3 regions of the Lactococcus sp. LG1074 genome follow, and region 2 is predicted to be linked to each of the others. Evidence: riboswitches for the same ligand, from Rfam matches in the RefSeq annotation. Region 2 holds a riboswitch; each other region holds the start of a gene.
What was found. A riboswitch is a leader RNA that binds a small molecule or an ion and turns the genes downstream of it on or off. The one in region 2 is predicted to bind lysine.

Region 1 (10,197 bases), 910 kb from region 2:
AATGATAGGCAAATCAATTATTGCAGGAGTAGGGTTATTATTATCTCTGTTTGCTTTATTAATTTCTTTTGTCCCACCGGAATCAATTGCTCAAAGTGAGACACGAACTTATCAAATGATATTACTTATAAGCTTTGCTGTTACAGTAATCTTACCATTTGTTATTTATGAACTACATGATAAAAAGAGTCATGGATCTCTTGAAGAACCAATTCACTTCAAAGCAGGAGAAGTGAATCCAGCCGTTTATCCGGCAGCTCGAGGGGAGCATCATATTGTAAAGAATGAAGAACATATATTAAAACATTAAAGAAAATTGGAGGATGTAAATATGTTATATGGAAAAGAAAATCGTGATGAGGCAGAATTTTTAGAACCAATATTTGGCTCCGAAAGTGAACAAGTTGATTTGCCCAAATATAAATTAGGGAGAAAATCGATCGAACCTCGGGTAGCTTATCAATTAGTTCAAGATGAGATGCTAGATGAAGGGAATGCGCGGTTGAACTTAGCCACTTTTTGTCAAACATACATGGAACCTGAAGCAGTAAAACTAATGAGTCAAACTCTTGAGAAAAATGCAATAGATAAATCAGAATATCCAAGAACAACCGAAATCGAAAACCGTTGTGTAAATATGATTGCTGACCTTTGGAATGCAAGTGAAAACGAACAGTTTATGGGAACATCAACAATTGGTTCTTCAGAAGCTTGTATGTTGGGAGGAATGGCAATGAAATTCTCTTGGCGTAAACGAGCAGAAAAGTTAGGCTTGGACATTAATGCTAAAAAACCAAATCTCGTTATTTCTTCTGGGTATCAAGTTTGTTGGGAAAAATTCTGTGTATATTGGGATATTGAAATGCGTGAAGTACCGATGGACAAAAACCACATGTCAATTAATCTAGACAAGGTTATGGATTATGTTGATGAATATACTATTGGTATTGTGGGGATTATGGGGATTACGTATACAGGAAGATATGACGATATCAAGGCTCTTGATAAGTTAGTTGAAGAACACAACAAACGTACAGATTATAAAGTGTACATACACGTAGATGCTGCTTCAGGTGGACTTTATGCACCATTTGTTGAACCACATCTTAAGTGGGATTTTCAATTAAAAAATGTCATTTCCATCAATACATCAGGTCATAAGTACGGTCTCGTTTATCCTGGAGTAGGTTGGGTATTATGGCGTGATAAGAAATATTTACCAGAGGAGTTAATTTTTAAAGTAAGCTATCTTGGAGGAGAATTACCAACCATGGCTATTAACTTTTCTCATAGCGCGGCTCAGCTGATAGGACAATATTATAATTTTGTACGCTATGGTTTTGATGGATACAAAGCTATACATGAAAGAACGCATAAAGTAGCGATGTATTTAGCAAAATCAATTGAAAAAACAGGTTTATTTGAAATTGTAAATGATGGTTCACAACTTCCAATTGTATGCTATAAATTAAGAGAAGACAGAAATTGTGACTGGGATTTATACGACTTAGCCGATCGTTTATTAATGAAAGGATGGCAAGTGCCAGCCTATCCTTTACCAAAAAACTTAGAGGATAATATTATACAACGGATAGTAATTCGAGCGGATTTTGGAATGAATATGGCATACAATTACGTGCAAGATATGCAAGAAGCTATTGAATTTTTGAATAAGGCACATCTTAAATACCATAATAATCCTAAAAATAAAGTATATGGATTTACACATTAAAACAATCTCTTTTTTACAAGCCAAACCTATTTTCGTTAATTAATAACAAGAATGAATACATAACAAAAAAGACGAGAAAAATCTCGTCTTTTTTGAGAAGGTTTACATTAAAGCAAAGATAAACTCTGAGTATAGCACAACCATAATAGTAAGTTATTCCGAAAGATATTCTTTCAATCTCTCCATAGCAATCTTAATCACTTCCATTGAAGCTGCATAGGACAAACGGACATAACCTTCACCATATTGGCCAAAGGCTGAGCCTGGAATGAATGCTACATGTTTTTTCTTTGCAAAATCATATAAAAATTCAAAAGAATTGCTGTTATATTCTGCTGGAATTTTGGCAAAAATATAGAAAGCCCCGTCTGGCTTGATAATTTCAAAGCCAAGTTCAGTCATCTTCTCAATAATGTAATCCCGCCGTTTGAGGTATTCGGCTTTCATTAGCTCAGCATCATTTTTTCCTTTACTCAGAGCTTCAACTGCTGCCCATTGCGATTGTGTTGAGGCAGAAGTAACCAGATATTGGTGTGTTTTTACAAGCTGATCAATCAAGTATTTTTGTGCAAAAATCAGCCCCATTCGCCAACCCGTCATCGCATGTGATTTTGAAAGGCCATTAAGTACAAAAGTTTGATCACGTAAAAAGGTCGAAATAGAAGTATGTACATGTTGGCTATAGTTAATTTCAGAATAAACTTCGTCAGAAAGGACAAAAATTTCATGTTTTTTGATGATTTCAGCAAGTGTTTTAAGTTGGGCATGAGTGTAAGTTATGCCCGTTGGATTTGAAGGATAATTAAGGATGATAGCCTTGATATTCTCGGTTTCGTTCAATACTTGCTCAAGTTTTTCAGGAGTTAAGACAAATTTATCAGTTGTGGTATCAATCTCGACCAATTGACCGCCAGCTAAGCTTACTACAGGCGCATAACCTGAGTAAGCAGGTGCTGGGATTAGAACTTTATCGCCAGGTTCAATAATTGAAAGGAGACAAGTAGCAATCGCCTCTGTGACACCAACTGTGGTCAAAATTTCTGTTTCAGCATCGTAATGTAAATTGTATTTTTCAGCTACAAATTGACTGGCTGCATGACGGAGTTCAATCAGGCCACGCATGCCAGTATAATGACTTTCATCGGCATCAATCGCATCAATTGCAGCTTTTTTGATATGTTCAGGTGTCGGAAAATCTGGTTCACCAAGTGTTAATTTCAAAACATTCGGTATTTTGGAGATTTCCTGATCAAATTCACGAATTTTAGAAATTTCAATTTTTCCAAGATTAGTGTTAAATTTATTTGATAAATCCATACATAGCACCTCCGCAGGTCAATAGTTAAAGTTGGCTTCAAGCAAAAACTCCGTATATTCGTCGTTTTAAATTTGTATTATAGCATTTTATTTTAAAAATTCACAAAACAATGTTGCAAAATATTTTGGAGATTCGGAAGTTCAGATAAAAAATACACCTTGTAAACCTTGATTTAAAGCAGTTTTAAAGAAAAAAATAAGTCAATACTAAAAATTTGAAAAGTTTTCAATTGACAAACAATACTGAAAATATTATAATTGTGAAAAATAAATTAGAGGTAGCAATGCAAATGAGTACTACACGAGAGGAGGCATCCGACGACCGTGTACGAAAGGTAATCATTGCCGAACGTTAGCAACAGAGGTATCTGGCTAGCGTGGGGGTATAGGAAACACCTATACCACTCGGACTTGAATAAGTCTGGCGCTAAGTGATCGAACCGAATAATATAGAATTCTTTTTTAACTCTATTTTCATGACGACATAAAAGGCGCTTGTACTTACAAGTGCCTTTTGTTTTTATATGATGTGAGTTTGCAGGTTGAAGCGCGACAACGATAGAATAATGTTTTAGCGAGTCAACGAATAAGAAAAACTCTGCTTCTTACATCGAAACTCATTATATCAGTGGTCAAAGGGCACTGGAGACAGAGTTAAAGATTGAGATGGGAAAAAATATCATTTGGTAGACTAAAAGTAAAATCTTCCTTCTTTCAGTTACAATTTTTGACAACCCTCCAGAGCATTGAAATCACCGAAATCTTCAGATAAAGATTTGCATAGCAAGTCCACAGGAGTATGAAATGAAAGTACCATTTATTACTAAAAATCAATTAGATAAAATTACTGCAGAATTTCCGACACCATTTCATTTGTATGACGAGCACGGAATTCGTGAAAAAGCAAGGGCGCTAAACACAGCATTTTCTTGGAATAAAGGTTTCAAAGAATTCTTTGCGGTAAAAGCTACACCAACGCCTGCAATTTTGAAAATTTTGCAAGAAGAAGGCTGTGGAGCTGATTGCGCGAGCTATGTTGAACTTATACTGGCAAATAAATGTGGTTTTGATAAGTCTGAAATTATGTTTTCATCAAATGACACTCCAGCTGAAGAATTTTTATTAGCCAAAAAGCTAGGGGCTACGATTAATATTGATGCATACAACCATATTGAATTTTTATCCACATTGGCAGGATTTGAATTTCCCGAAACAATGAGCTTACGCTATAACCCTGGTGGAGTTTTTACAATGGGTACCAAAATTATGGATAATCCTGAAGAATCAAAATTTGGAATGACAAAAGCCCAACTAATTCAGGGAATTAGAGATTTGCAAAAGTTGGGTGTGAAGAAATTTGGAATGCATAGCTTTTTGGCTTCAAATACTGTGACAAATGAGTATTATCCAAAATTAGCACAGCAATTATTTGAATTAGCACTTGAAATTCGTGAAAAAACAGGCGTTTCTCTTGATTTTATAAATCTTTCTGGTGGTATCGGCGTTAATTATCGTCCAGATGAAGCTCCTAACGATATTGCTGTCATCGGCGAAGGAGTACATCGTGTTTATGATGAAGTTCTAACTGCCAATGGCCTAGGGGAAGTCAAAATTTATACGGAACTTGGACGCTTTATGTTGGCGCCTCATGGCTTACTGGTCACACGTGTCTTGCATAGAAAGCAAACATATCGGACGTATATTGGTGTGGATGCGAGCGCAGTTAATCTGATGAGACCAGCATTTTATGATGCTTATCATCAGATTACTGTTATAGGAAAGGAGGAAGATAAAGTGAAAGAAATTGTTGACGTGACTGGTTCATTATGTGAAAACAATGATAAATTTGCCAGGCAGCGCGAACTTCCTGTGATTGATGAGGGAGACCTATTAGTCATTCATGACACAGGTGCGCATGGTTTTTCGATGGGATATCAGTATAATGCAAAATTACGAAGTTCCGAATTATTGCTTCAGCAAGATGGGAGCACGCGTATGATTCGACGGGCAGAGCGACCTGAAGACTATTTTGCAACATTGGATGGCTTTGAGTTTGAAATCTTACCGGGAATTAGCTGGTGAACGCTTGTAAAAGCTTTTACTTCTAACTACTGATAAAATCATAAATAATATTTGGATACAAATTAAAGGAGTGGAGTAAAAACAAGGCGAAGAGGAGATGATTTTCAAGAGAAAGAAAATTATACGATGAGTAGTTTCCTTTTCTTCTATCGCAACACTCATCAAAGGTTTCTGAAATAAATCTACAGGAGAAAATAATGCTTAAAGGTTCAATTGTGGCGCTCATCACGCCCTTTAATGATGATAATTCTATAAATTTTGAAAAATTAGCTGAGCTGATTGAATTTCAGATTAGCCATGGAAGTGCGGCTATTTCTATTTTAGGCACAACAGGAGAAGCACCGACGATTAGCTTTGAGGAGAAAAAAGCAATCGTTGAGTTTGTAGTTAAACAGGTTGCTGGACGTATTCATATCAATGTTGGAGCAGGAAGTAATAACACAGCACAAGCAGTGGAATTTGCTCAAGCATTTGAAAAGTTAGGTGCGGATAGTTTGCTTGTGATTACCCCTTATTATAATAAAACCAATGAAACAGGGATGTTAAAGCATTTTACTAAGATTGCGGAGTCTGTCGATATTCCGATTATCATGTACAATGCACCAGGTAGAACAGGAGTGAATCTTTCTGTTGAAGCCGTAGAAGTATTGGCGAAACACCCGAATATTACAGGCTTAAAAGAAGCATCAGGCGATATTGCCTATGTGGAAAAAATTAGCCGCTATCTTTCTAATAATTTTGCATTATATAGTGGTAATGACGATATGATAGTTCCATGCCTGAGTTTAGGCGCTTCGGGTGTAATCAGTGTTTGGGCTAACTTCATGCCAGATGTAGTTAAGGAGTTAATCGAAACTTTTGCGACCAACCCAGCTCATTCTTTGAGTCTGCAACAAAAATATTTGAACTTGATTGACAGCTTATTTATAGAAGCAAATCCAATTCCGGTCAAATTTGTGATGAATCAACTCGGTTATAATGTCGGTTCTGTTCGGTTGCCACTTGACGAGCCATCCGAAACGGCAAAAATTCAACTTCTTAAAGAATTGGAGATTTTATAATGAAAGTTTTACAAATTGGAACAGGTACAATGGGCGGGCTGCTTGCGGCAGAGCTAGAAAAAGAGCATGAATTAACAGTCGTATCCTTAACAAAGGATATTCCAGAAGAAAAATTCGATGTGATCATTGATTTTTCACACCCTGAGAATCTCAATAATCTTGCTAAATATCTAGAAAAGCATCCAACAGCCACAGTTATTGCCACAACAGGCTTTGACGACATACAAAAGGTAACAATTGATCACCTTTCTGAAAAAATGCCTGTATTATTTAGTGGCAATTTTAGTATTGGAGTTATCTTGATGAATCGTTTAGTCAAAGAAATGACCTATATTTTATCGGACAGTTTTGATATTGAAATCATTGAAAAACATCATAATAAAAAAATAGATGCACCATCTGGTACGGCAAAGATGTTGCTTGACAGTATCAATGAAACATTGGACTATAAAGTTGTTCATGGACGTTCAGGTATAAAGCCACGTGAGAAGAAAGAGATTGGAGTACATGCTGTTCGAGGGGGGACAATCGTTGGTGAACATGAAGTAATATTTGCAGGAAGGGACGAACTTCTTACGATTAAGCATGAAGCTCTTTCGAAAATGATTTTTGTAAAAGGGGCGATCACAGGGATGAATTGGCTTATTCATCAAGAAAGTGGGATGTATTCAATGGAGGAAGTTCTTTTTGGAAAAGACGGAGTGAATTAAGTCCTATTTTTATAGAAGAGAAACAATAAAATAAATTTTGGATATTCCTTAAAAAACTTAGTTTTTATAGGATTACTCACAAGAAGGAGATTTATGGAAGTACAAAAAATTTCGGCTCAAGAAATTATTCAATATATTGGAAATGCTGAGAAAAAAACAACAGTTAAAGTAACTTTTGAAGGTCAATTGACAGGTCAAATATCAAAAGAAATCATCAAAATCAGCAATACTTTGTTTGGGGATTGGAGTTTGATTCAACCGCTTTTGGCTGACATGACTGAAAATAAAGATTATATTGTGGAGCTTGATAGCCGCAATTCAGCTGTACCCTTGCTTGATATTCGCGATGTCAATGGACGTATCGAGCCAGGCGCAATTATCCGTGAACATGTCGTAATTGGTGATCATGCAGTAATCATGATGGGAGCAATTATTAATATAGGTGCTGAAATTGGGGCTGGTACAATGATTGATATGGGTGCTGTTCTAGGAGGACGTGCAACAGTTGGTAAAAATTCCCATATTGGTGCAGGCGCAGTACTTGCTGGAGTTATTGAACCAGCTTCATCTGTGCCTGTGCGTATTGGGGATAATGTACTTGTGGGTGCAAATGCAGTGGTTATTGAAGGTGTACAAGTTGGTTCAGGTTCAGTTGTTGCGGCCGGTGCTATTGTGACACAAGATGTTCCTGAAAATGTAGTTGTTGCTGGTGTGCCAGCCCGTATTATCAAGAAAATTGATGCCCAAACACAGCAAAAAACTGCACTGGAAGAAGCGTTGAGAAATTTGTAAAATTGCCATAAGGATAGACTATTTATCAACATACATGATGCTTCGTACGCTATTAATAAATGGAGTATATCGTCCATGCACTTCAAATAGCACCAAAGTTATTTAACTTTAGAGTGTACGAACTTTATCTTCGAGTATCTTATATCCAAAGAAGAAAGGATAAAAATGAAAAAATATAATATATGTGTTGTGGGTGCAACTGGACTTGTTGGTCGTACTTTTCTCGATATTTTAGAACAAAGAAATTTCCCAATTAAAAATTTGAAATTATTAGCCTCAAGTCGTTCAGCAGGTTCAGTTTTGTCTTTTGCGGGTCAAGAATACGTAGTTGAAGAATTAACGGCTGATTCATTTAATGGTTATGATATTGCCCTTTTTAGTGCTGGCGGAGATACTTCTGAACATTTTGCCCCAATTGCACGAGAAAAAGGGTTGGTTGTCATTGATAACTCATCAGTTTGGCGTGAAAAACCTGAAATTGGCCTGGTTGTCCCAGAAATTAACATCCAAGATACGCAAATGAATAAAATCATTGCCAATCCTAACTGTTCAACGATTCAATCTGTTTTACCGCTTTATGCTTTGGAGAAAGCCTTTGGTATTTTACAAGTGAACTATACAACTTTCCAAGCAGTAAGTGGAAGCGGACAGAGAGGTCGTGACGATTTACTTCGGACACGTCAAGGCAAAGCACCAGAATTTTATCCATATAATATCTCTGAAACAGCCCTTCCTGAAATTGATGTTTTCTTTGAAAATGGATATACCAAAGAAGAGATGAAAATGGTCAATGAAACACGTAAAATCTTACATAAGCCAGAGTTGGCTGTTTCAGCAACTTGTGTACGTGTTCCAGTAATAAACAGTCACGGTGTGAGTATCCAGGTAATATTGGATCAGCCTTTCACGCTTAGCGAAGTTCGTGAGGTTTTTTCAAACCAAGAAGGTATAACTCTTATCGATAACCCTAAAAATCATGAATATCCAGTTTCAACAATCGCAAATGGTAATGATAATGTTTATGTTGGACGTATTCGTGAAGATTTGGCGCAAGCAAACAGTTTACTCTTTTACTGCGTAGCTGATAATATCCGTAAAGGCGCAGCATTAAATGCAATTCAAATTGCGGAACATATGATCCAGGAGAATTTAATTTGACATTAACTATTGCAAAATTTGGCGGTTCATCCTTATCTACAGAAAGCCAATTTCAAAAAGTAAAAAATATTGTCAGCCAAGATGAAACGAAAAAAATTGTCGTTGTTTCAGCGATTGGACGTAAAAATCCATCTGATGATAAGGTTACCGACTTGCTCTATCTCATTGCGGCTCATGTGAAACACGGTGTTTCTTACCAAGCACTTTGGGATAATTTAGTCACTCGATTTGTTGCAGTCAAAGAAGAATTGCAGCTTAAATACGACATCTTATCACATTTAGAGAAACTTAAATGTGAGCTGGATTCGGGTCAATTTACAGAGGATTATCTGGTGAGTCGTGGCGAGTATTTTACAGCGCATCTAATGGCGGAATATCTGGGCTATCAATTTATTGATGCGGCTGAAGTAATTTCCTTTTCAGGTAACGGTCGTATCAATTTGGAAATGTCAAAACGTTTGTTGCAGGAACAATTCTCTGGAATTGAGAGAATTGTTCTCCCAGGATTTTACGGTGCTTTCCAAAATGGAAAAATCAAACTTTTGAGTCGTGGTGGTTCAGATATTTCAGGCGCAATTCTGGCAAGCTGTTTAGGTGCTGATAAATATGAAAACTGGACAGATGTATCAGGTGTAATGATGGCAGATCCGCGTATTATTAACAATCCAGCAACGATCAGTGAATTGACTTATGAAGAGTTGAGTGAATTGTCTTATATGGGGGCAAGTGTGCTGCATGCTGAGACGATTTATCCGATTCGTGAACTCAATATTCCTTTGCATATTAAAAATACGAATGCTCCAGACGCCGAAGGCACTTTGATTTTGGCAGAACACCGTACGCATACGACACAAGTTTCAGGAATTTCAGGCAGAAAAAACTATGTTTCGATTAATATTGTCAAAAATCAAATGGCAACAGAGGTTGGTTTTTTACAACGTACTTTGAAAATTTTTGATGATTATCATTTGAATATTGAACATCTCCCTACAGGTATCAATCAAATCGGAGTTATCGTCGAAATGGTTGAAGTAGAAGAGATTTTGCTTGATTTACTGGACCGCCTAAAAAAAGATTTGAAAGCAGATGATGTCACAGTCAAAGAAAATATTTCGCTTTTGACAGTTGTAGGTGAAGAAATTATACGCTCAGCAAAAGTTACGAACAAAATTTTTACAGCACTTGCTAAAGAAGATATTGATATTGAGCTTATTACACAAAGCCCGCGTGGAATCAATATCATTATCGGTGTTGCCAATAAGCATTATCAAAGGGCTTTAGTCGCCTTATATGAAGAATTGACAACCTAAAGGACTTAATAAGGAGGTGTAGAGTGCCTTTTACA
Region 2 (10,197 bases):
TTGCCAAGGCGTAAGGTTTTCTTCACTCATTATTTTTTAATTTCTTTCACAAGTTGATATAGTCGATCGCTAGCATCAGGTACTCCTGCTTTTTCACTGGCTATAGACATAGCTTGGTAAAGCTCTTCGTCAGAAAAGATTTCAGAAATGCTGGCAAGCATTATATCTGCTGTAAGATCGACATCTTTAATCATCTTAGCAGCACCGATATCTACAAGAGCTTGAGCATTCTTTGTTTGGTGGTCTGCTGTGACATTTGGACTAGGTACAAAAATCGTTGGCAAACCAAGTGCAGTAATTTCAGCAATCGTTGTCGCACCTGCTCGACATAATATTAAATCTGATGACGCAAGAACTTCGAGCATATTTGAAATATATGGACGAATCGCTATATTTGCAGCATCAGCATATTTTTCAAACTCTTCATGATCTTCATCAAAGTAGATTTGTCCTGAGGCATAGACGATTTGGTAATCCGCTTCTGCAAACTTTGGTAGAGCAGCTTTTACCGCCTCATTAATTGTTTGAGCGCCTCGTGACCCTCCAAAAATAACTACCGTTTTCTTACTTTTTTGAAGTTGATATTCTGTTTCCAGAATATCGGTAGCTTTTAAAGTTGCAACTTCCTGAGCACGTGGATTACCAGCAAAAACTGTTTTGGATTCTGGGAAGAAGGGCTTGGCTGCTTCAAAGGCGACCGCAACTTTGTCCACATATTTACTCAAGAATTTATTTGTAATTCCTGGAATTGAATTTTGTTCATGAACGATAGTCGGCACATTGAGCTTAGCTGCTGCGTAAAGTACCGGTCCAGCCACATAGCCTCCTGTTCCAATAACCACATCAGGTTTAAAATCCTTAACAATTTTCTTCGCATCTGATGTAGATTTCAGGAACTTGTAGATTGTCTTAAAGTTATTTAAAGAAAGGCTACGACGAAAACCTTGTACATCCACAGTTTTAAAGGGCACGCCTGCGGCAGGCACAATCTTACTCTCCAAGCCGCGTTCTGTACCTACATAGAGGATCTCCGAGTCTGGCTCTATAGTTTTCAGATGCTTTATAAAGGCCAGCGCAGGATAGATATGACCTCCCGTTCCGCCTCCAGTTACAATAATTTTCATACTATTTCCATTCACCTTTCAATTCTTCGAAAGCTTTAATAAACATATCCCCACGTTCTTCAAAGGTCTTGTACTGATCCCAGCTGGCACAAGCAGGACTAAGTAAAATAGTGTCCCCCTCTTCCGTCTTATTAAAGATTGCTTTAAGAGCTGTTGCGACATTTTCACTGTGGAGTGTTGGAATCTGCAAGCGATCTGCAAGCTCTTGCAGCTTTGGTGCAGTCTCCCCAAAAAGAACCATACCTTTAATCCCTGTTACAGAATCCGCGAGGTCTTCAAAACCATTGCCACGGTCTAGTCCGCCAGCTAAGAGCCATAAGCGACTGTTTTCAAAACCTGACAAAGCTTTTTCTGTTGCCAGTATATTTGTGGCTTTGCTATCATTGTAGACTTTACGTCCTGCAAGTTCACCAAGATACTGCAAGCGATGTTTCACACCTGAAAAGCTTGTCAGCACTTCAATAATTGCATGATTTTTAGCACCCGAAAGCTTGGCAACAGCTATTGCTGCCAGAGCATTCTCTAAATTATGTTCCCCAGGCAAAGCTAGGTCAGCTGCATCCATGATGAATTCATCTCGGAAATAAAGTTTACCTTCCAGCGCATAAGCGCCATCAACTTTATTTTCAGTTGCAAATGGCACAACTTGAGCTGCTGTGTGCTCTGCTAGAGCACGACATTTTTCCTGATTAAAGTTGAGAATGAGGTATTGCTCGGAAGTTAAGTTTTCTTGAATCCGCCATTTGGCAGCTTCATAAGCTTCTTGAGAGCCATGGTAATCTAAATGCGATGAAAAGATATTGGTAATGAGAGCGATTTGAGGCTTGAAGTCTACAATTCCCATCAGTTGAAAACTTGAGAGTTCCATTACCAAAGTATCTTGAGCACTCGCATGGGCAGCTACTTCAGAAGCGGGAAAACCAATATTTCCTGCTAATTTTGCAGACTGACCATCCGCATTTAAAATATCTGCTATCAGCGTTGTTGTTGTTGTCTTACCATTGGTTCCAGTAATCCCAATAATTGGAGCTTCCGAAACAAGATAAGCAAGTTCAACTTCCGTAACAACTGGAATCTTTTTCTCCAATGCTTTCTTTATCATTGGGTTATCATAACGAATACCTGGATTTTTTACCATAAAATCAAAATCTTCGTCTAAAAGTTCAAGGGGATGGCTACCACAGATAACTTCAATGCCTTCTTCCAAGAGGGCTTGCGCGGCAGGGTTTTCTTCAAAAGCCTTTCCGTCATTTACAGTTACGTGTGCACCTAGAGTATGAAGCAAGCGGGCTGCAGCTTCTCCTGATTTTGCTAATCCGAGGATGAGTACTTTTTTTTCTTCAAAAGTTTTGATTTTTTTCATTGTTCCTATTCTTTCTACTTCCCTCTATTTTACCGCTATTTACCTATTTTTTCAATATAGAGTTTGTATTTGAAAGTTTTACTGTGAAAATAAGAGGTCTTTTGCAAAGAAAAAAAGAGCATAAGCTTGCTCTTTTTATTTAAGCTTTCAAGAAGCGTGAAAGGAAAGCTCGCGTCCGCTCTTCTTTCGGAGCTCCGAAGATTTCCGCTGGTCGTCCTTCTTCAGCAATAACCCCTTTATCCATGAAAATTACACGATCACTTACATCACGCGCGAATTCCATTTCATGTGTAACGATAACCATTGTTAAGCCTGTTTCAGCCAGTCCTTTCATTGTCTGTAAGACTTCGCCTACCATTTCAGGATCAAGCGCTGAAGTCGGCTCGTCAAATAATATCACATCTGGATTCATAGAAATCGCACGAGCAATCGCCACACGTTGTTTTTGTCCGCCGGAGAGTTGTGCAGGTTTGGCATTAGCAAAGCTTGCCATGCCCACTTTTTCCAGATTCTCGAGCGCAATAGTCCGAGCTTCTTCTTGGCTTTTTTTCAATACTGTAACTTGCCCAGCCATAACATTTTCGATAACATTCATATTGTTAAACAAGTTGAAGCTTTGGAAAACCATGCCCAGATGCGTGCGATATTTAGGAATATCGAAGCCTTTTGCTAAAACATTTTCACCTTTATAAATTATTTCCCCACCAGATGGCTTCTCCAATAAATTGATTGAACGAAGTAATGTCGATTTACCACTTCCAGATGAACCAATAATCGAAATAACTTCGCCTTGATTTACCGTTAAGTGAATGTCTTTTAACACTTCATTACTGCCAAATGATTTTTTTAAATGATTGATTTCTAAGATTGCTGTCATTTAAGCGTCCCCCGGTTCTTGTACTTGCATTTGATTTTGGATTGGGACGTAAGCGTCTGGTCCATCCATTTTTCTTTCTACAAAGCGTAGAATACGTGTTACTGTAAATGTTAAGACAAAGTAAATTGCACAGATGACAGCAAAGGTTTGGAAATACATAAAGTTTTGTTGCGCCACTGTTGTCCCTTGGAAAAAGAGCTCAGTTACTGAAATTACAGATAAGACTGATGTATCTTTGATATTAATGACAAATTCATTTCCTGTTGCTGGAAGAATATTTCGCAAGACTTGTGGTAAAACAACCTTGCGCATAGTTTGCCCATGCGTCATTCCGATAGCTTGCGCGGCTTCAAATTGCCCTTGATCCACAGAGAAAATACCGCCACGTACAATCTCCGACATATAAGCACCTGTATTGATGGACACAATAATTAGCGCAGCTAAGGTCCGATCCAAACTCAAGCCAAAAGCTAGAGCTGTTCCATAGTAAAGCACCATTGCTTGAACAATCATTGGTGTACCACGGAAAATTTCAATATAAGCTGAAATAAGCCAGCCAAATACTTTATGTAAAAAGGCTAAAAATTTATTACTAATTTCTGGAATAGTACGATAAACGCCAATAAGAAGACCTAAAACCGTACCAATAATCGTACCAATCAAAGAGATGAATAAGGTCATCCCTGTACCATTAAGAAACTGTTTGCCGTTATCTCTTACAATACTGATAATTTGATCATACCAAGCGCCTTGTATTTTAGCTTCTGGTTGAGCAGCAATCATTTCATCCATCAGTTCTTTTTGGTCTTGAGGTGTAAAACCTGTCAAAAAGCTATTAATTACAGGTAAGTTGGGATCATTTTTACGTAAACCTACTGCGACTGTTGTATCATCAGAGTTTGTGACAAAACCTTTTCCTTCGCCAAATTCAATCATTTTGAAGTCTGGATTTGCTTTCTCTGCTGTCACTCCTTCGGGACGTTCAGCTACATAACCATCGATGGCTCCACTTTGTAAAGCCACACGCATGCTTGAAAAATCTTTCATTGCTGTTTGCTTGTTAACACTTTCAATCTGGTCAATCATGTTATAGTGAAAAGTTCCCAGCTGAGCAGTGATTTTTGCACCAGAGAAGTCTGCTAAACTCGATGCTTGAGCAAAGGGACCGCCACTTTTGACCATCATTACAAGGTTAGATGTGTAATACGGTTCTGAAAAGGCGATTTGTTCTCTACGTTCCGCAGTTGGCGACATTCCTGCAATAATGCCATCGATTTTTCCGGATTTTAGAGCTGGCAGCAAGCCATCCCAACTTGATTTGACGATTACTAATTCTTTATTTAACTTATCAGCAAGTTTTTTTGCAACTTGTACATCGTAACCATTAGCCCATTGACCATCTACACCATCAATAGGGACAGCACCGTTGCTATCATCATATTGTGTCCAGTTAAAAGGGGCATATGCAGCTTCCATTCCGACACGGAACTGTTCTGCACTCACTTTTGAACTACCGATAAATAATACCGTAAACAACGTCGCGACAAGTAAGAATAAGTTTTTTCTTCTCATAATACTCTCTCTTTCATTTTTCCAAATAAAAAGCAACCTTTACACAGAGAGGTTGCTAAACGTTGTACGTGATTCATATTATCAGTAAGTAACGAATAGCACTCCGCAAAACTGCGACAGTTCAGCAAGTATCCCTTGCTGCCCCAACAAACTCACTTGGACGAGTGAATTCGTTTCGGCAATGTCTCCTCCGTTTTACTTCAACGCTTGTCCAGCTCAGTAAAACATCCTATTCATTGCGACCTCTATCATTTTATTTGTATATTGTATTTTAAATCTTAACCTTTTTTTAAACGAATGTCAACAATTTTCTCGAATTATCAAAAAACTCAAGAAATAAGATTAAGATTAAAAGTCTAGCAAGTACTTTTAGATACTCAGTAGGCTTTTTATATTTATTTAATCTTAGGAATTTTTAAAGTAAATTTCGATCCTTCGCCTACAATGGAAGTCACACTGACATCCCCGTCATAGTTTTCCACTATGCGTTGGATAATAGACAGACCAAGACCTGTTCCACCTATATCTCGATTTCGTGCTTTATCGGCACGGAAAAAGCGCTCAAAGACATGTTTTAAATCTTCTTGACTAATGCCATAGCCACGATCCTCAACTGTCGTAATAATGTATTTGTCATCTTCTTCTAGATGGATTTTCACTTCTTGGCGATCTTTAGGCGAGTATTTTATCGCATTATCAATCAAAATTTTTAAGCCTTGTTCATAATGGTTGGGATAAATATGAGCCAAACTACCCGGCGTCAAGTAATTCTCAACAGTTAAATTTAAATCAGGATGAATAAGGAGAAAGTTTTTCTTAAGAAAATTAGAAACTTCTGTTGGATCACAGATCAGATCTTCATCTTGAAAATCAATGCTTTCAAGACGGGCCAATGCAAGCATCTCCTCTAACATCGTTCTCATCGTGCTAACTTCTTCTATACTGGCCTGTAAAGACTCCTCAAGCACTTCAGGATCATTTTTCCCCCATCGATTCAAGAGATTCAAATGACCATCTAAAACTGCAAGTGGCGTACGTAGCTCGTGACTGACATCAGAAACAAAACGTTTCTGCTGATCAACGTAATCGTTAAGCTTAATCATCATATCGTTATAAACAGTCGCCAGTTCTTCAATTTCATCGCCTGTTTGAATCACTACAGGTTTGAAATCCGCCTTCAAATTATTGGCACGTGTAGTAATCGCATCGTGCAAACGCTCTAGAGGCTTGATATAGCGACTTGCCATAAAATAACCGACAAACTGAGCAATAAAGAGAGCAATAATTTCTAAGATAATCAAGGCAATCAGCAGCTTTGTTCGCACGCTGTAATAATAACTCATATCATAGAAAGCCTGCACATAGCCAATCAGTTTCCCTGTTTTCTTAGAATGAACGGGTCGTTCAACCAAATAACCAGAATATTCACCAAATGTACGTACAGCATGAGTAGAATCCCCCACATCTTTCCTTAGCGGGAAACCATACGAATTGGTCGAATAAATCAAATTTTCACCGACATCAAAGACATAAAAAGACTTCCTAGAACCAATCATACTTCCAAGTGTTTCTAGCTCATTTTCTTTTCCCTGACTGGATGCTGTGTAGTCTTTGGCATAAGCCAAATAATTCGCAAGATTGTCCTCCGACAGTTTGCTTTCCGATTGGGACAAACTTTGCTCAACATTGTCCAGAGCTTTCATCATGTCCTCTTTTTCAGAATTGATGAAGGTTGTTATGGTCAGTTGATAAACTAATACTGTAAAAATAGTGAAGGTTATAAAACAAAAAATCGTATTTGCAAAGGCCCAACGTAGCATGATGCTTCGCTTACGCTCGGGCAGATTTTCTGCTTTTTTCTTCTTCGAATCAAAAAATTTTACCATGTCGCATTTTTCTATTTCTTTACATCGCCATAAAAGGAATAAATCTAGTGGCAAAACCACTAGAAATCTTCTTATATATTCCCTATATTATTTGCGGTCACGCATGACATATCCCATACCACGAACCGTTTGAATATAACTTTCGCGGCCTTCCACGTCAATTTTGTTACGCAAATAGCGGATATAAACGTCAACAACGTTTGTTTCTGTACCTTCTTCGTAACCCCATACTTCAGAAACCAAGTATTCGCGTGTTACGACATCACCCACATTTTGCATCAGGGTCAAAAGCAAATCGTATTCACGACGTGTAAGGTCAATAACTTTTTTTCCGCGATGTACAGTGCGGTTTGTTTTATCAATTACCAAATCACGGAATGAAGTATTGTCTGATTTTTCAATCGTGTGGATATGGTCTTCACGACGGAAGAGTGAACGGACACGCGCTAACAATTCTTCAATTGCGAATGGTTTTGTAATATAGTCATCCGCTCCAATATCAAGACCTGCTACACGGTCCATAGTTGAATCACGTGCAGTCATCATAATAATATGTGTATCTTTTTCACGGCGTAAGCGTCGTGCAACTTCAAAGCCATCCAGCTCTGGGAGCATTAAGTCGAGCAAAATCAAATCATAATCTTTTGACATTGCTTCTTCAAGACCTTTACGACCATTGTCTTGAACCGCAGTTTGATATCCTTCGTGTTCAAGCTCAAGTGAAACAAATCTCGCAATGTTTTTATCGTCTTCGATAATCAAAATACGTTTAGATGAATTCATAGTTTAGCCTCATTAATATCTTTTCTTTTTAATTTTATTTCCTCTATAATGAAATTATAATATAATTGTAATTTTGTTGCAAGTGTTTTATGAGATTTTTCTTAATTTTTTTCTTCGGAAAAGAAATCTGCCAATCCTGCAAAAGGTGATTTATTTTCTTTATCTGCTTCTTCTTCTTTTTGTTTCTGATAGTCTGCTTCAGACAAGACAGTCCAGTTCTTGCCAGAAGGTAAACTTGTGGCTCCAGCTTTCTCATCTTCTGCTAAAATTTGCAAGGGAATTTCTAAAAGAATATTATCAGCTACCGATTCTGATAGACTAATCCAATCTACTTCCAATGTAAATATTATGTCACTGTCCAGTAAATCTTCATTCTTTTTAAGAAACTCATCTGTGGTGAAGGCTTCATTCACAGCGATTGACATAAGATACTCTACTGGCTTCAAGCTCCGTGATGATGGTAAAGTCAAATCCACTTCAAGTGTATAATCCAAGTAATAGATGCCATCGTCATAGGCGATTTGTCCTTGAACATTTACAGGTTTTGCATCAAGGATTTCTTCTGAGCGTTGCTTAAGTTCTTGCGTTAAATCAAGCGCTTCTTCGAATTTAATTATTTTCTTTTTTGATACTTCTAAAATAGACCATTTCATATTTTATTTTTCCTTTATCTTTATAGTGAGTTTAAAAGAAGGCATATTCACGCATGCCTTTAATTTTATATGTGTATACTATCTGTTTCTATTATATGATATTTTTTTTAATTTTTATAGCCCAATGAACTAAAAGATGTTCAGAATTTGCTTACAGTTGGACTTGATTTACCATAGCAAATTAGAGCGATAATAAAAAAGCGCCGAAGCACTTTTTTATTTTCCATATTTCTTGTTGAAACGAGCGATACGTCCGTCCGCTGCTTGGAATTTTTGACGGCCAGTGTAGAATGGATGTGAGTCAGAAGAGATTTCCACACGAATCAATGGATAAGTGTTTCCGTCTTCCCATTCAACAGTTTCTTTCGAACCTTTAGTTGAACCGCTCAAGAATTTAAAACCAGTAGTTGTATCCAAGAACACAACAGGTTGGTAATTAGGATGGATGTCTTTTTTCATTTTGCAAAATTTCCTTTCTGCCTTGGACTGTTTGCCAGACCAAAGTTTGTTAGACCTTAATATTCTAACAGATTTGTTGCTGAAATTCAAGCTTTTTTGTTATTTAAAATACTATTTTTCTTTTTTCAAATAACCGAACATCAAACCAGAAACAAGAGCACCAATCAAAACAAAGAGAAGGTATAAAAGTGGGCCATTTGTTAGAGCTAAGACGAAGATACCCCCGTGTGGTGCCATCAATTTAAGACCTGCCGCACCAACGAGTCCACCTGCTAAGGCTGAACCAACAACAAATGAAGGAATAGCACGTGCTGGGTCAGCAGCACCAAATGGGATGGAACCTTCTGTAATAAATGAAAGTCCCATAACAATATTTGTTAAACCTGATTGACGTTCTTCTTTTGTAAATTTATTTTTGAAGAAGAGGACGGCAACTGTAGTTGCAAGAGGTGGAACCATACCACCAGCCATAACTGCTGCCATAACGACTGAGCCACCAGTAGCAACACTTGCGGCCAATGTTCCTGTACCGAAGATATAAGCAGCTTTGTTAATTGGTCCACCAAGGTCAACTGCCATCATACCACCAACGATAATACCAAGAACTAAAGCTGATGCTCCATTAAGGCTGTTCAAGAAGTTTGAAAGGCCTGTATTGATTGCTGCCATCGGAATATTGATGAAAAGCATGAGCAATCCTGTGATGAATGTCCCTAAAAGTGGGAAAATCAAGATTGCTTTAATCCCATCTAACGATTTAGGCAAGACAGTCAAGAGCTTACGCAAGAGGATAATGACACCACCAGCAATGAAACCACCAACTAAAGCGCCAAGGAAACCTGATGGAATCATTGTAGCCGGATCAAGTTTGCCAAAGGCAAGACCAGAGGCAGCCATTGAACCCGCAACGAAACCTGCAACTAAACCAGGTTTATCTGCAATTGAGTTGGCGATAAAACCAGCTAGGACTGGAAGCATGAAAGCAAAGGCTGCGCCCCCGATATTTTTAAAGTAAGCCGCAATCGGATGATAAGAACCAAGGTTGGCCAATTGATCTTTAGGAACACCCATTGATTGGTCTATCAAGAAGGCAAGAGCAATCAAGATACCACCACCAACAACGAATGGTAACATTGCAGATACACCACCCATAAGGTGTTTGTAGAATGCTTTACCAATACCGCCAGAGCTTTCTTCTTTTGCCTCATCAGCGGCATCAGCTTCAAATTTTGGTGCATTACCAGAAACTGCCTTATTAATGAGTTCTTCGGGTTGACGAATAGCGGCAGCGACAGGAACTTGCACCATCGGTTTCCCTGCAAAACGGTTCATTTCCACTTTCTTATCCGCTGCAACGATGATACCGTCAGCTTTTTGAATATCTTCAGCAGTCAGCTTGTGGTCAATCCCACGCGCCCCATTTGTTTCAACTTTAATAGCGATGCCCATTTCAGCAGCTTGTTTTTTAAGTGCTTCTTCA
Region 3 (10,197 bases), 530 kb from region 2:
TCGAAGATACTTTGGAAAACATTCGAGAAGTGATCAGCCAAACCCGTTTAAATTAAACTAGAAAGTTAATGATAAAGGAGGACCAAAATGGCATTTACTGAAACAAAAGGACGCTATGCAAGCTATGGAACTGTCTCTAGTATTCCTGGTGAAATCATTGACAGTTTTTGGTTCATCATTGACAATCAGCTAAAAGGCGTTATCCCGCTTGAGCCTCTTATCAATTTTGAATTACTCAACCAAAAAGGACTTCTTTCTGTGAAATTTTCACAGCCGCACAATCCTTTAACCATTACAGTTGATTTCCAATACCCTTTTAATAATTCTTGGCCTCGGCATTTCCATGCTGTTGATAATAATGGTAAAGAAACCATTATCTCTTCACAAGAACGTTAAACAAAAGTCTCCAGATAAAATTCTGGAGACTTTTTAAATTTCATAATAGACGATTTCTGGAGGAACACCAAATCTGATTGGTAAAAAGGTTAAGCCAATACCGGCATTGACAAAAAGTTTTGTATATTTCCCTAATAAGTATAGACCAGAATCATACACCTTTGAGCCATCATTACGTAAGCGCAAATTACCAAGACGAATTTGCCCACCATGACTATGTCCTGCAACGACTAAATCATATTTTTCAGGAAATTCTACTTGCAAAATCGTATCCGGCTCATGAATCATTAAAATCGAAAACTTTCCTTGCTCAGGGACCATACTAAAATTTGGTTGTCCTTCACGTAAATCATCAAGTCCGGTTAATACTACTGTTCCTGACATGAGTGATTGGTTGGTAAGTACAGTAAAACCCGCTTCCTTTAGAAAAGTTCTTATATAGTTAGCATCCCCTTCATGCGAAAAATCATGATTACCCAAAATCGCAAATTTTCCTAAGGGTGCTTCAAGTTCTGCTAAAATTTCTTTTACCTTATCAACATCATGCGCTTGCGCCCAATCGACTTTATCAAATAAGTCGCCTGTGAACAAGATCAAGTCAGGTTGTGTTTTATTTATGTGTTTTGAAAATTTAAAAAAGCGGCGTGGATGTGTGTGCCAATTAAAATGTGTATCGGTAAAGTGTGCAACTTTCAGCCCGGCTGTGTTTGAAATTTTCACTTGTCGCACACGCATTAAATGCGGTTCAACGAAAATACCATAAGCCAAAAGGCAGAAAAGTAAAATTATAATCCATGTCATTGCTTTATTTTACCATATTCAGATTTTTTATTCTTCATAATGAGATTCACGCTCCTTATTGTATCAAAGCACATAACAAAAAAACACCCGAAGGTGCCTAGTTATTTCTTAGTTTTCGTCAGAAGCTACGAATGGCAAGAGAGCCATAACACGTGCGCGTTTGATAGCTGTAACCACTTTACGTTGGTTTTTAGCTGAAGTACCAGTTACGCGACGTGGCAAGATTTTACCACGTTCTGAGATAAAACGTTTTAAGAGTTCAGTGTCTTTATAATCAACAACTTCGATTTTGTTAGCTGCGATAAAGTCAACTTTTTTACGGCGTTTGAAGCCACCACGTTTTTGAAAAGCCATAGTGTGTTTCTCCTTATATTATTGTATGATGTTGTTGAGTAGAAAAGTCAATACGGATACCGCTTTTATACTCAACGAATAGGGCTCAGATAGACTGCCTTATACAGCTGCCTTACTTATTAGAATGGAAGATCATCATCTGAGATTTCCATTGGTGAGCCACCAAATGGATCTGCATCACGACCAAAATCAGGTGTTGAATTTCCTGCTGAGCTGTTAGAGCCAGCAAAAGGACGATTTTGTGATTGTTGTTGCTGTGGTGCAGAATATGAACCAGAGCCACCTTCACGTGCGGCACGACTTTCAAGCATTTGGAAGTTATCAGCCAATACTTCAGTCACGTAAACACGTTGACCTTCTTTGTTCTCATAATTTCGCACTTGAATACTACCTGTTACACCAATCAAGGCACCTTTTTTAGCCCAATTTGCCAAGTTTTCAGCAGATTGGCGCCAGATGACACAGTTAATGAAATCAGCTTCACGTTCGCCTTGCGCGTTTTTAAAACGACGGTTAACAGCAATCGTAAATGTAGCAACCGCAGTATTTTGCGGTGTGTATCGCAGTTCAGGGTCACGCACAACGCGTCCGACCAAAACAACATTATTAATCATGATGCTTCTCCTTTAAATTTGTCCAGCTAAACTAGAATTAAGCTTCTACTTTAGTGATCATGTGACGAAGAATGTCGCCGTTAATCTTAGCAAGACGGTCAAATTCGCTCAAAGCTTCTGAATCAGTAGCAGCTTCAAGAGTTACGATGTGGTAGATACCTTCGCGGAAGTCTTGAATTTCGTAAGCGAGTTTGCGTGTTTCCCAGTCTTTAGACTCAAGATTAGCAGCACCGTTGTCAGTCAAGATACTATCGAAACGTTCAACGAGGGCTTTCTTTGCTTCTTCTTCAATGTTTGGACGAATAATATAAAGAATTTCGTATTTTGTCATTGATTTTTCCTCCTTTTGGACTAATGACACAGGTTGGAGCCTGTGTAAGTTATGAGTTTTTACTCACAAGTATATATTCTATCAAATTTAGCTACATTTTGCAAGTTGATTTATCTTATTTATTCTATTATAAAATAAAAAATAACCCTCTGCCTCTGCAGAAGATTTCTCATCATTTTTTATTATTAAGCGACTACATCAAGCACATTAGCTGGAATGTAGCGATACTCACCTTCTTTCGATTGATAATAGCCAAGCTTTTTCACGATAAAATGCAACTTGCAACGGCTATCAAAGCGCTGGTATAAGTGGGAAATTTCCCCTTCCTGGCTACGGGTTACGCATACTATTTTTTCTCCCGCGTAAGTTGGAGATACATATTTTGGGGTAAACGTCATTGAAAACCACCTCCAGATATAATTGAGATGAAAACGCAATCATCTCTTCTTATACTATAACTCTTTTTAATCTCTAAAACAAATGTCTAGATTTTTAATGGCTAAACATTAAAAAATCTGTAATTTTAAACAACAGCATGTATAATTATTCAAATCTAGTAGGCTCGTCCTTGACATCCCTCTCAAATTAATCTAAAATATTCATAAATACTTAATAAACGATAGAGGTCGCAACCAATAATAAGCTAAGCAGAGCTAGAGCATGCTGAGAAGTTTAGCCCAGGAGCGGTTGCCGAAAGAGAAGTTATGCTCACCGACTTTTCTTGGTTTAGCGGGAAATACCTGTTAAACTGTCGTGGTCTAACTATGACCATGATGCGCTATTCGGATGAAAGATCTTTCTGACGTTTAGCAATCTCTAGGGATTGCTTTTTGTATTAATATTTATAAATTTAGGAGAGAAGTAATGGATAATACTTCAAATAATGAGGCCACGCCATCCACGCAAGTTAAACGTGGCCTTAAACATCGTCACTTAACAATGATTGCCTTAGGAGGAACTATTGGTACCGGGCTATTTGTTGCATCAGGCGCAACGATTTCTCAAGCTGGACCTTTAGGCGCGTTAGTTGCCTATGTCGCCATTGGGCTCATGGTTTTCTTCCTTATGACGTCTTTAGGTGAAATGGCTTCCTATCTTCCAGTATCAGGCTCTTTTGCTTCTTTCGCTGACCGTTATGTAGATAAAGCTTTCGGCTTCGCTATGGGATGGAACTATTGGTTTAACTCAGCAATTACTGTAGCGGTTGAGGCAGCTACAGTTGGTGTTATTATGCAGTTCTGGTTGCCCCATGTGCCCACATGGATATGGTCGACTATTGTGATTGCGCTCATCCTCTTGGTTAACCTCATTTCAGCTAAAGCTTATGGTGAAGCAGAATTTTGGATGGCGACAATTAAAGTCATCGCTGTTATCGCCTTTATCGTGATTGGTCTCGCAACAATTTTTGGAGTTATGAGTTATAAGCCAGATGTGGCACGCAATCTTTCTGCTGGAGGAAATCATGGTTTTGTCGGTGGTATTGGAGGTATGATTGCTGTCTTCATGATTGCAGGCTTCTCTTTCCAAGGTACAGAAATCGTTGGTATCGCAGCCGGCGAGTCAGAAAACCCTGAGAAAAATGTACCCTCAGCGATTAAACAAGTCTTTTGGCGGATTATTATTTTCTATTTCCTCTCAATATTCGTAATCGGTGCCTTGGTTTACTATAAAGACCCAAGTCTTCTCCGTGCAGCAACCCAAAGCGACATTACCGTTTCTCCATTTACCTTGGTATTTGAACGTGCTGGCTTAGCTGCTGCTGCATCCGTTATGAATGCTGTCATCTTAACCTCGGTTATTTCATCTGCCAATTCTTGGTTATATGCTGCTTCTCGCATGCTTTTTGGTATGGCAAAAGAGGGGCATGCACCGAAAATCTTCGCTAAAACAAATACAAGCAACGGGGTACCAATTTATGCAATTTTAGCGACTGTTGCCATCGGTCTTTTGGCCTTCTTAACAAGTATCTTCGGAACTGAGATTTATTTCTATTTGGTCGCTGCTTCCGGTTTATCTGGTTTCTTGGCTTGGATTGGAATTGCTATCTGTCATTTCCGCTTCCGCCGTGCTTTTATTAAACAAGGTCACAAACTTTCTGAGTTAGGCTACCATGCTAAATGGTTCCCTATTGGGCCAATCATCGCTCTTATTCTTTCAATCATTATCGTTATCGGGCAAATTACTACCGTAACGATGAATGCGCAAAGCATCATTACAACCTACCTTGCTTTACCTCTCTTCTTGATTTTATATTTCTCTTACAAAATCGTGAAGAAAACAAAACTTATTCCGCTTGAAGAAGTTGATTTAAGCCGTGATATTGATTAAAACGAATATAAAAACGCCATAAGGCGTTTTTTTAGTCGTTGATTATCTTCACTTTTTCACCAAAAAATTCTTTGGCCTTACTTACAAGAACTTCTTCTTCTTCTGGCTCAGATTCCGTATCTTTTGTAACATGCTGCTCCCCTTTTTTAAGGCTTAAGACATACTCTTGACGTACAGCCTGCCAATCTTGCTCTGCTAAAGCAATAATCTCAGGCGAAAATCCCAATATTGATGACATTAAATTGCCAAAAGTTAATTGTAGGTTTTCATTTTCCGTAACACGCTTTGCTAAATTACCATGAGGAAAAGTAACTACCACAAAATTGCTTGAGGCTGCCACGGGGGCAGTATTATTGATTAAGGCACGGTCTGAAGGTTTGGTAAAGCTGGAAACAATCTCAGGCCATGCACCAAAAACTGCTTGACGAGCTTCGTTGGTCGCTTCCTTTAAAGCTTTAAAAACCAAATCTTGATTTACAGTGTACTTTTCGGTGACTGTTTTCGTTTTCACTTGCTGCTTAATTTGAACTTCTTGACTGACAGTGGATACCACCGTTTGGCTGCCCGTTTCTGCCACTTTAGCTTTTAGCTCTGCAACTTCTGCTTTTAAAGCCTGAAGCTCATGGTTCAAACTTTCCGGAACTTCCTTATCTTCCGCAGAAGAATAAGCACCTGCATCTACAAGACGCATCGTCATCACATCAGCAGCAATTTTACTCTGTGTTGTTTCTTTAATAATTTTCAGAGACTCAATCGCAATATTGATCCATTGGTAAAGACGAGGTCGTGGGATTTCATTATTTTCCCGCAAAAGCAAATCACGGAAATAAGTTAAGAGATCTTCCGTAAAACGTAACATATTTTTACCTTCAAGAAAGATTTTCTCCAAAGCATCAAGTGCAGTTGGTCCATCTGAAGCGATCAATGCTGCAACATAAGAGACAAGCGCTTCATTGGCAATGGAGCCTGTCACTAAAAGAGCATCCTTCTCTGCAAGCTTGCCATCAGAAAAACTTAAGGCCTGATCCAATAAACTCAAGGCATCACGCATTCCTCCCTCGGCAGATTTTGCAATGACATCAAGTGCCGCATCTTCAAACTCAATCTTCTCATCAGCTAAAACTTCTGCTAAGTGCTGACGAATATCATTTGTTGTGATAGCTTTAAAAGCAAATCTTTGCACACGACTAATAATTGTTGCCGGAATTTTTTGAAGCTCAGTTGTTGCTAAAACAAAGACAACATTATCTGTAGGCTCTTCCAAGGTTTTCAGTAAAGCGTTGAATGCTCCCGTTGAAAGCATATGAACCTCATCGATAATATAAACCTTATAAGTTGCGCGACTGGCTGCATAGGTTGATTTATCTCGAATCTCACGGATTTCGTCAACCCCATTATTCGAAGCAGCATCAAGTTCAATCACATCTTCAAGGCTGCCTTGGGTAATAGCTTGACAAATATCACAAGTGTTACAAGGCTCTCCCTCTTTCTGATTAGGACAGTTAATTGCTTTGGCAAAAATTTTTGCCGCGGAAGTTTTTCCTGTCCCACGTGGACCACTAAAAAGATAAGCGTGGGAAATCTGCCCATTAACGATAGCATTCTTTAAGGTTGTGGCCACCACTTCTTGGCCAACCATCTCATCAAATCTTTGACTACGGTATTTTCTATATAAAGCTTGGTAAGCCATTTTTCATTCCTTCTAATAAAGGTCTGGCTCTGCGCCAAGACCGAGCTCTTCATTGATTCGGAAAAGAACATCACGCGCCAGTATAGACTGATCAATATCGGCAGCGTTATAATTTTTCATTGCCTTGTAAATAGCCCAAACGCGAGCGCGGATGACTGTTGCCTTATCGGCTTCAGCGGCGGAGAAAAATATCTTTCTTTGTTTCTCATCAAATATTTCCCATGCAATAGTCAAATCACAGGCTGGATCGCCAACTATGGAAGCTGTTGTTTCAGCCACTCCCGAAAATTTGTCGGCCATCTTCCACACGGTATCTAAGTTCAAATCCCCATGTAACACGACCGCGGGCTTAGTCCATGGATTTTTAGAAGCTTTATCCCAATACAAGCGCAGACCTTCTACAGGTGCAATTCTTTTCATTTGATCCAACAGTGTCAAAAATTCAGCTTCGATGACCGGCAACATTAAGGCTGGGCTTTCGGCTCCCGTTGCTTCTAATTGGTGCAACTGATACACAAAGTTACCCAAATCTTGAGCAAATGCTTTAGGTTGAGCCAAAGCATTAAAACCTACAGGCTTCACCTCACTGGTACCAAATTTATCTGCTATAAAGTTATTTACTGTTTCCTTCATTGTTTACCTCGCTCAAAAAAATTTCCAATCAGTCATATCTGACAAAATGTGGCAAAATTCTTCAAGATATTTTTGATCGACATCATCATAAAAGGAAGTTTCTGAAGCATCCAAATCTAAAACTCCTTTTAATTCGCCATCTTTAATAATCGGTACTACAATTTCTGACAGTGCTCGGCTGTCACAAGAAATATAGTTTTTATGTTCTTTAACATTGTCAACAATCAATGTTTGGCGTTTTTCTGCGGCTTCACCACATACTCCAGCGCCTAACTTTATTTCGACACAAGAAACCCCACCTTGAAAAGGACCTAAAATAAGTTGTTCGCCGTTGTACAAATAAAACCCTGCAAAGACTTGATTAGGCAAGAAGTCATTAAGAAGAGCTGATGCGTTGGAGAGATTTGACAATGTATAGTTTTGTGTTGAAAGTAAACCTTTCAATTGTAGGTTAAGGAGTTCATATCCTTCAATTTTTTCGCTTTTATTCATCTTATAATTATAAACTTAACCCACAATAGAGTCAATACTTGCGGTTAAATTATCTCTTATTTTCTTTTTGAAATATCTTTGGCTTTCATTTTCTCTAACTCTTTATTTATCTTGCTTTTTCTTGACTCTTTTCCTCCTTCATACAGCATGATTAAGACAAAGAGTCCAACAAAGGGCATCACAATATCTTTAAAATTAAACCCGAGAGCACCTCTGTATAAGAAAACACCTACAGCGGCCAAGAAAGCAAGCGGAAGTATGGCACCCAAGTACTTATTTTCCCTATAACCCGCTAATGTCTGAAATGCGATAATGACTCCAATTATTGCTATATCCATTAAATGATTCATCTCAAATCTCCCTATGTTTTCTTATAATCTCTTTTGCACTGCTCAGACTCACTTTTTCATCAATAACCATTTGCATAATACTCACTTCAAAGGAATCCTTTTTAGTGTCATTCAGAGCAATTTTCTCAATTAAACGGTCTACACGCAACCGCACTGTAGGATAACTCACCCCATAATACCTGGCCAACTCTTTCAAAGAACCCGATGCAAAAATAAATTGTTTGATAAATTCTTGTTCTTCATCTTCCAGATTAAAAAACCAATCCATAATTTCTCCAACCTTAATATTATTTATTAAAGTTTAACATTATTAAAGTCGAAAGACAAACTTTTTCATTTTAATAAATGTAGATTGCTTTTTTTATTTAAAAATTGTCCTCCAGAAGCTTTTGTGTCATAATAAAAATATGACTTTAGAAAAAACCCGTAAAGAAATTGATGCACTAGACGATCAAATTATTGCGCTTTTAGAAAGACGCATGTCCTTGGTTGACGAGGTAATCACAGCTAAGGCAGAAGAAAATAAAAATGTCTACGATGCGGATCGAGAATACTTTATTCTCGAAAAGATAAAAAAAAAGACAGAGAAACTCCAATACGAGCCAGCTATCCACTCTATCTATAAAGAAATTATGAAACGTTCCCGAGAATATCAAGAAAAAAATCGCTTTAAATAGCGATTTTTCCTTTCATACTTGAACGTAATGCCATATATTCTAATTGTGGCAAGTCCAAGAGAACTACCTTGCTACTTTCGATTAAACCAGCCGAGAGTAGAGTATTCAAAAAGCCCTTAATTTCAGTTGTACCTAATTCAAGACATTCTACGAAAATGATATGTTGAGGAGCTTTCAGTTGATCAAGCAATACCTCAAAATCTTCTGGTTGAAGTGCAACTTCTGGGTCTTTGCGATTAACAACCGTCAAATCTTCATTCTCCGACAAGTATTTGGATGCAAAGTCCTCAAACAGGTCACCATCAGCAGCTGCTTCCTGCGGTCCAGATACTGCATAAGCTCCTCTCTCCAACATTGCAAGTTTTGCAACCTGTCCATAGTCTAATTTATCTATAATATTTTTTAAATTTTCTTTTATATCCATATGTATAGTTTAGTCTTTTTAGTATAAAAATTCAAAAAAAGCATCTTAAAGATGCTTATCTCTTTTAGTAAAGTTCCAAATAGTTATCGATTTCCCATTGACTTACAAATTGTGCATAGCTCGCCCATTCGATTTTTTTAGCTTCCACAAAGTTAACCAAAACATGCTCACCTAAGGCAGCTGTTACTACTTCATCTTCACGTAGTGCCTTCACAGCATTGTGTAAAGTCGACGGCAAGTCTGTAATACCATGTGCTTTACGTTCACTTTCGGTCATTACATAAATATTCGCTTCAACAGCTTCTGGTGCGGCGATTTTATTTTCAATCCCATCAAGACCAGAGGCAAGGAGAACAGCCATTGTCAAGTAAGGATTGGCTGATGGATCTACTGAACGAAGCTCGACACGTGTAGACATACCACGGGATGCTGGTACGCGAATTAGCGGTGAGCGGTTACGACCAGCCCAGGCAATGTAAACTGGTGCTTCATATCCGGGCACTAAACGTTTGTAGCTGTTAACTGTTGGGTTAGTGATGGCTGTATAGTTATAAGCGTGCTTGAGCAAACCGCCAATAAAGTAGTTTGCAGCTTCCGAAAGTCCCATATCACCTGCTTCATCATAGAAAGCATTTTGCCCATCTTCTGTGAAGAGCGACATGTTGCAGTGCATACCAGATCCATTAATACCAAACTTAGGTTTGGCCATAAAGGTTGCGTGTAAACCATGTTTACGTGCGATTGTTTTTACCACAAGTTTAAAGATTTGAATATTGTCACAAGCTTTCAATGCATCGGCATACTTGAAGTCAATCTCGTGTTGCCCAACAGCTACTTCATGGTGGCTTGCTTCTACTTCAAAACCAAGGTCAGTAAGGACATTTACGATTTCGCGACGTGTATTTCCTGCCAAGTCGGTCGGTGCGAGATCAAAATATCCACCTTTATCGTTTACTTCCAGTGTTGGTTCTTGATTTTCATCAAGCTTGAAGAGGAAAAATTCAGGTTCTGGACCAAGATTGAATTTTTTAAAGCCTAATTTTTCCATATTTTTAAGATTACGTTTCAATACGCCACGTGGATCTCCTGGGAAAGGTTGTCCTTCTG

Region 1: another riboswitch for lysine. It lies ahead of J0J36_RS07675 (diaminopimelate decarboxylase); the one in region 2 lies ahead of J0J36_RS02190 (ABC transporter permease subunit).
Region 3: another riboswitch for lysine. It lies ahead of J0J36_RS09600 (amino acid permease); the one in region 2 lies ahead of J0J36_RS02190 (ABC transporter permease subunit).

What each region holds. Positions count from the first base shown of each region.
Region 1 covers NZ_CP071293.1:1,536,496-1,546,692, reverse strand. Annotated here, with positions in the region: gene gadC (glutamate:gamma-aminobutyrate antiporter) at 1-310, shown strand, start outside; gene J0J36_RS07685 (glutamate decarboxylase) at 332-1,732, shown strand; gene J0J36_RS07680 (pyridoxal phosphate-dependent aminotransferase) at 1,886-3,049, opposite strand; lysine riboswitch at 3,315-3,487, shown strand; gene J0J36_RS07675 (diaminopimelate decarboxylase) at 3,854-5,131, shown strand; gene dapA (4-hydroxy-tetrahydrodipicolinate synthase) at 5,329-6,192, shown strand; gene dapB (4-hydroxy-tetrahydrodipicolinate reductase) at 6,192-6,902, shown strand; gene dapD (2,3,4,5-tetrahydropyridine-2,6-dicarboxylate N-acetyltransferase) at 6,996-7,694, shown strand; gene J0J36_RS07655 (aspartate-semialdehyde dehydrogenase) at 7,860-8,852, shown strand; gene J0J36_RS07650 (aspartate kinase) at 8,849-10,162, shown strand; gene J0J36_RS07645 (N-acetyldiaminopimelate deacetylase) at 10,186-10,197, shown strand, end outside.
Region 2 covers NZ_CP071293.1:450,265-460,461, reverse strand. Annotated here, with positions in the region: gene J0J36_RS02210 (cell division protein FtsQ/DivIB) at 1-30, opposite strand, end outside; gene murG (undecaprenyldiphospho-muramoylpentapeptide beta-N-acetylglucosaminyltransferase) at 30-1,124, opposite strand; gene murD (UDP-N-acetylmuramoyl-L-alanine--D-glutamate ligase) at 1,126-2,487, opposite strand; gene J0J36_RS02195 (amino acid ABC transporter ATP-binding protein) at 2,627-3,364, opposite strand; gene J0J36_RS02190 (ABC transporter permease subunit) at 3,365-4,936, opposite strand; lysine riboswitch at 5,025-5,192, opposite strand; gene J0J36_RS02185 (HAMP domain-containing histidine kinase) at 5,332-6,822, opposite strand; gene J0J36_RS02180 (response regulator transcription factor) at 6,910-7,605, opposite strand; gene J0J36_RS02175 (DUF177 domain-containing protein) at 7,707-8,258, opposite strand; gene J0J36_RS02170 (type B 50S ribosomal protein L31) at 8,475-8,717, opposite strand; gene J0J36_RS02165 (fructose-specific PTS transporter subunit EIIC) at 8,829-10,197, opposite strand, start outside.
Region 3 covers NZ_CP071293.1:1,918,246-1,928,442, forward strand. Annotated here, with positions in the region: gene J0J36_RS09565 (MurR/RpiR family transcriptional regulator) at 1-56, shown strand, start outside; gene J0J36_RS09570 (DUF960 domain-containing protein) at 88-396, shown strand; gene J0J36_RS09575 (metallophosphoesterase) at 430-1,197, opposite strand; gene rpsR (30S ribosomal protein S18) at 1,306-1,551, opposite strand; gene ssb (single-stranded DNA-binding protein) at 1,671-2,165, opposite strand; gene rpsF (30S ribosomal protein S6) at 2,203-2,496, opposite strand; gene J0J36_RS09595 (hypothetical protein) at 2,682-2,894, opposite strand; lysine riboswitch at 3,109-3,285, shown strand; gene J0J36_RS09600 (amino acid permease) at 3,361-4,824, shown strand; gene dnaX (DNA polymerase III subunit gamma/tau) at 4,856-6,514, opposite strand; gene J0J36_RS09610 (hypothetical protein) at 6,527-7,147, opposite strand; gene J0J36_RS09615 (GAF domain-containing protein) at 7,160-7,639, opposite strand; gene J0J36_RS09620 (hypothetical protein) at 7,696-7,989, opposite strand; gene J0J36_RS09625 (DUF2089 family protein) at 7,991-8,257, opposite strand; gene J0J36_RS09630 (chorismate mutase) at 8,397-8,666, shown strand; gene J0J36_RS09635 (hypothetical protein) at 8,659-9,090, opposite strand; gene glnA (type I glutamate--ammonia ligase) at 9,155-10,197, opposite strand, start outside.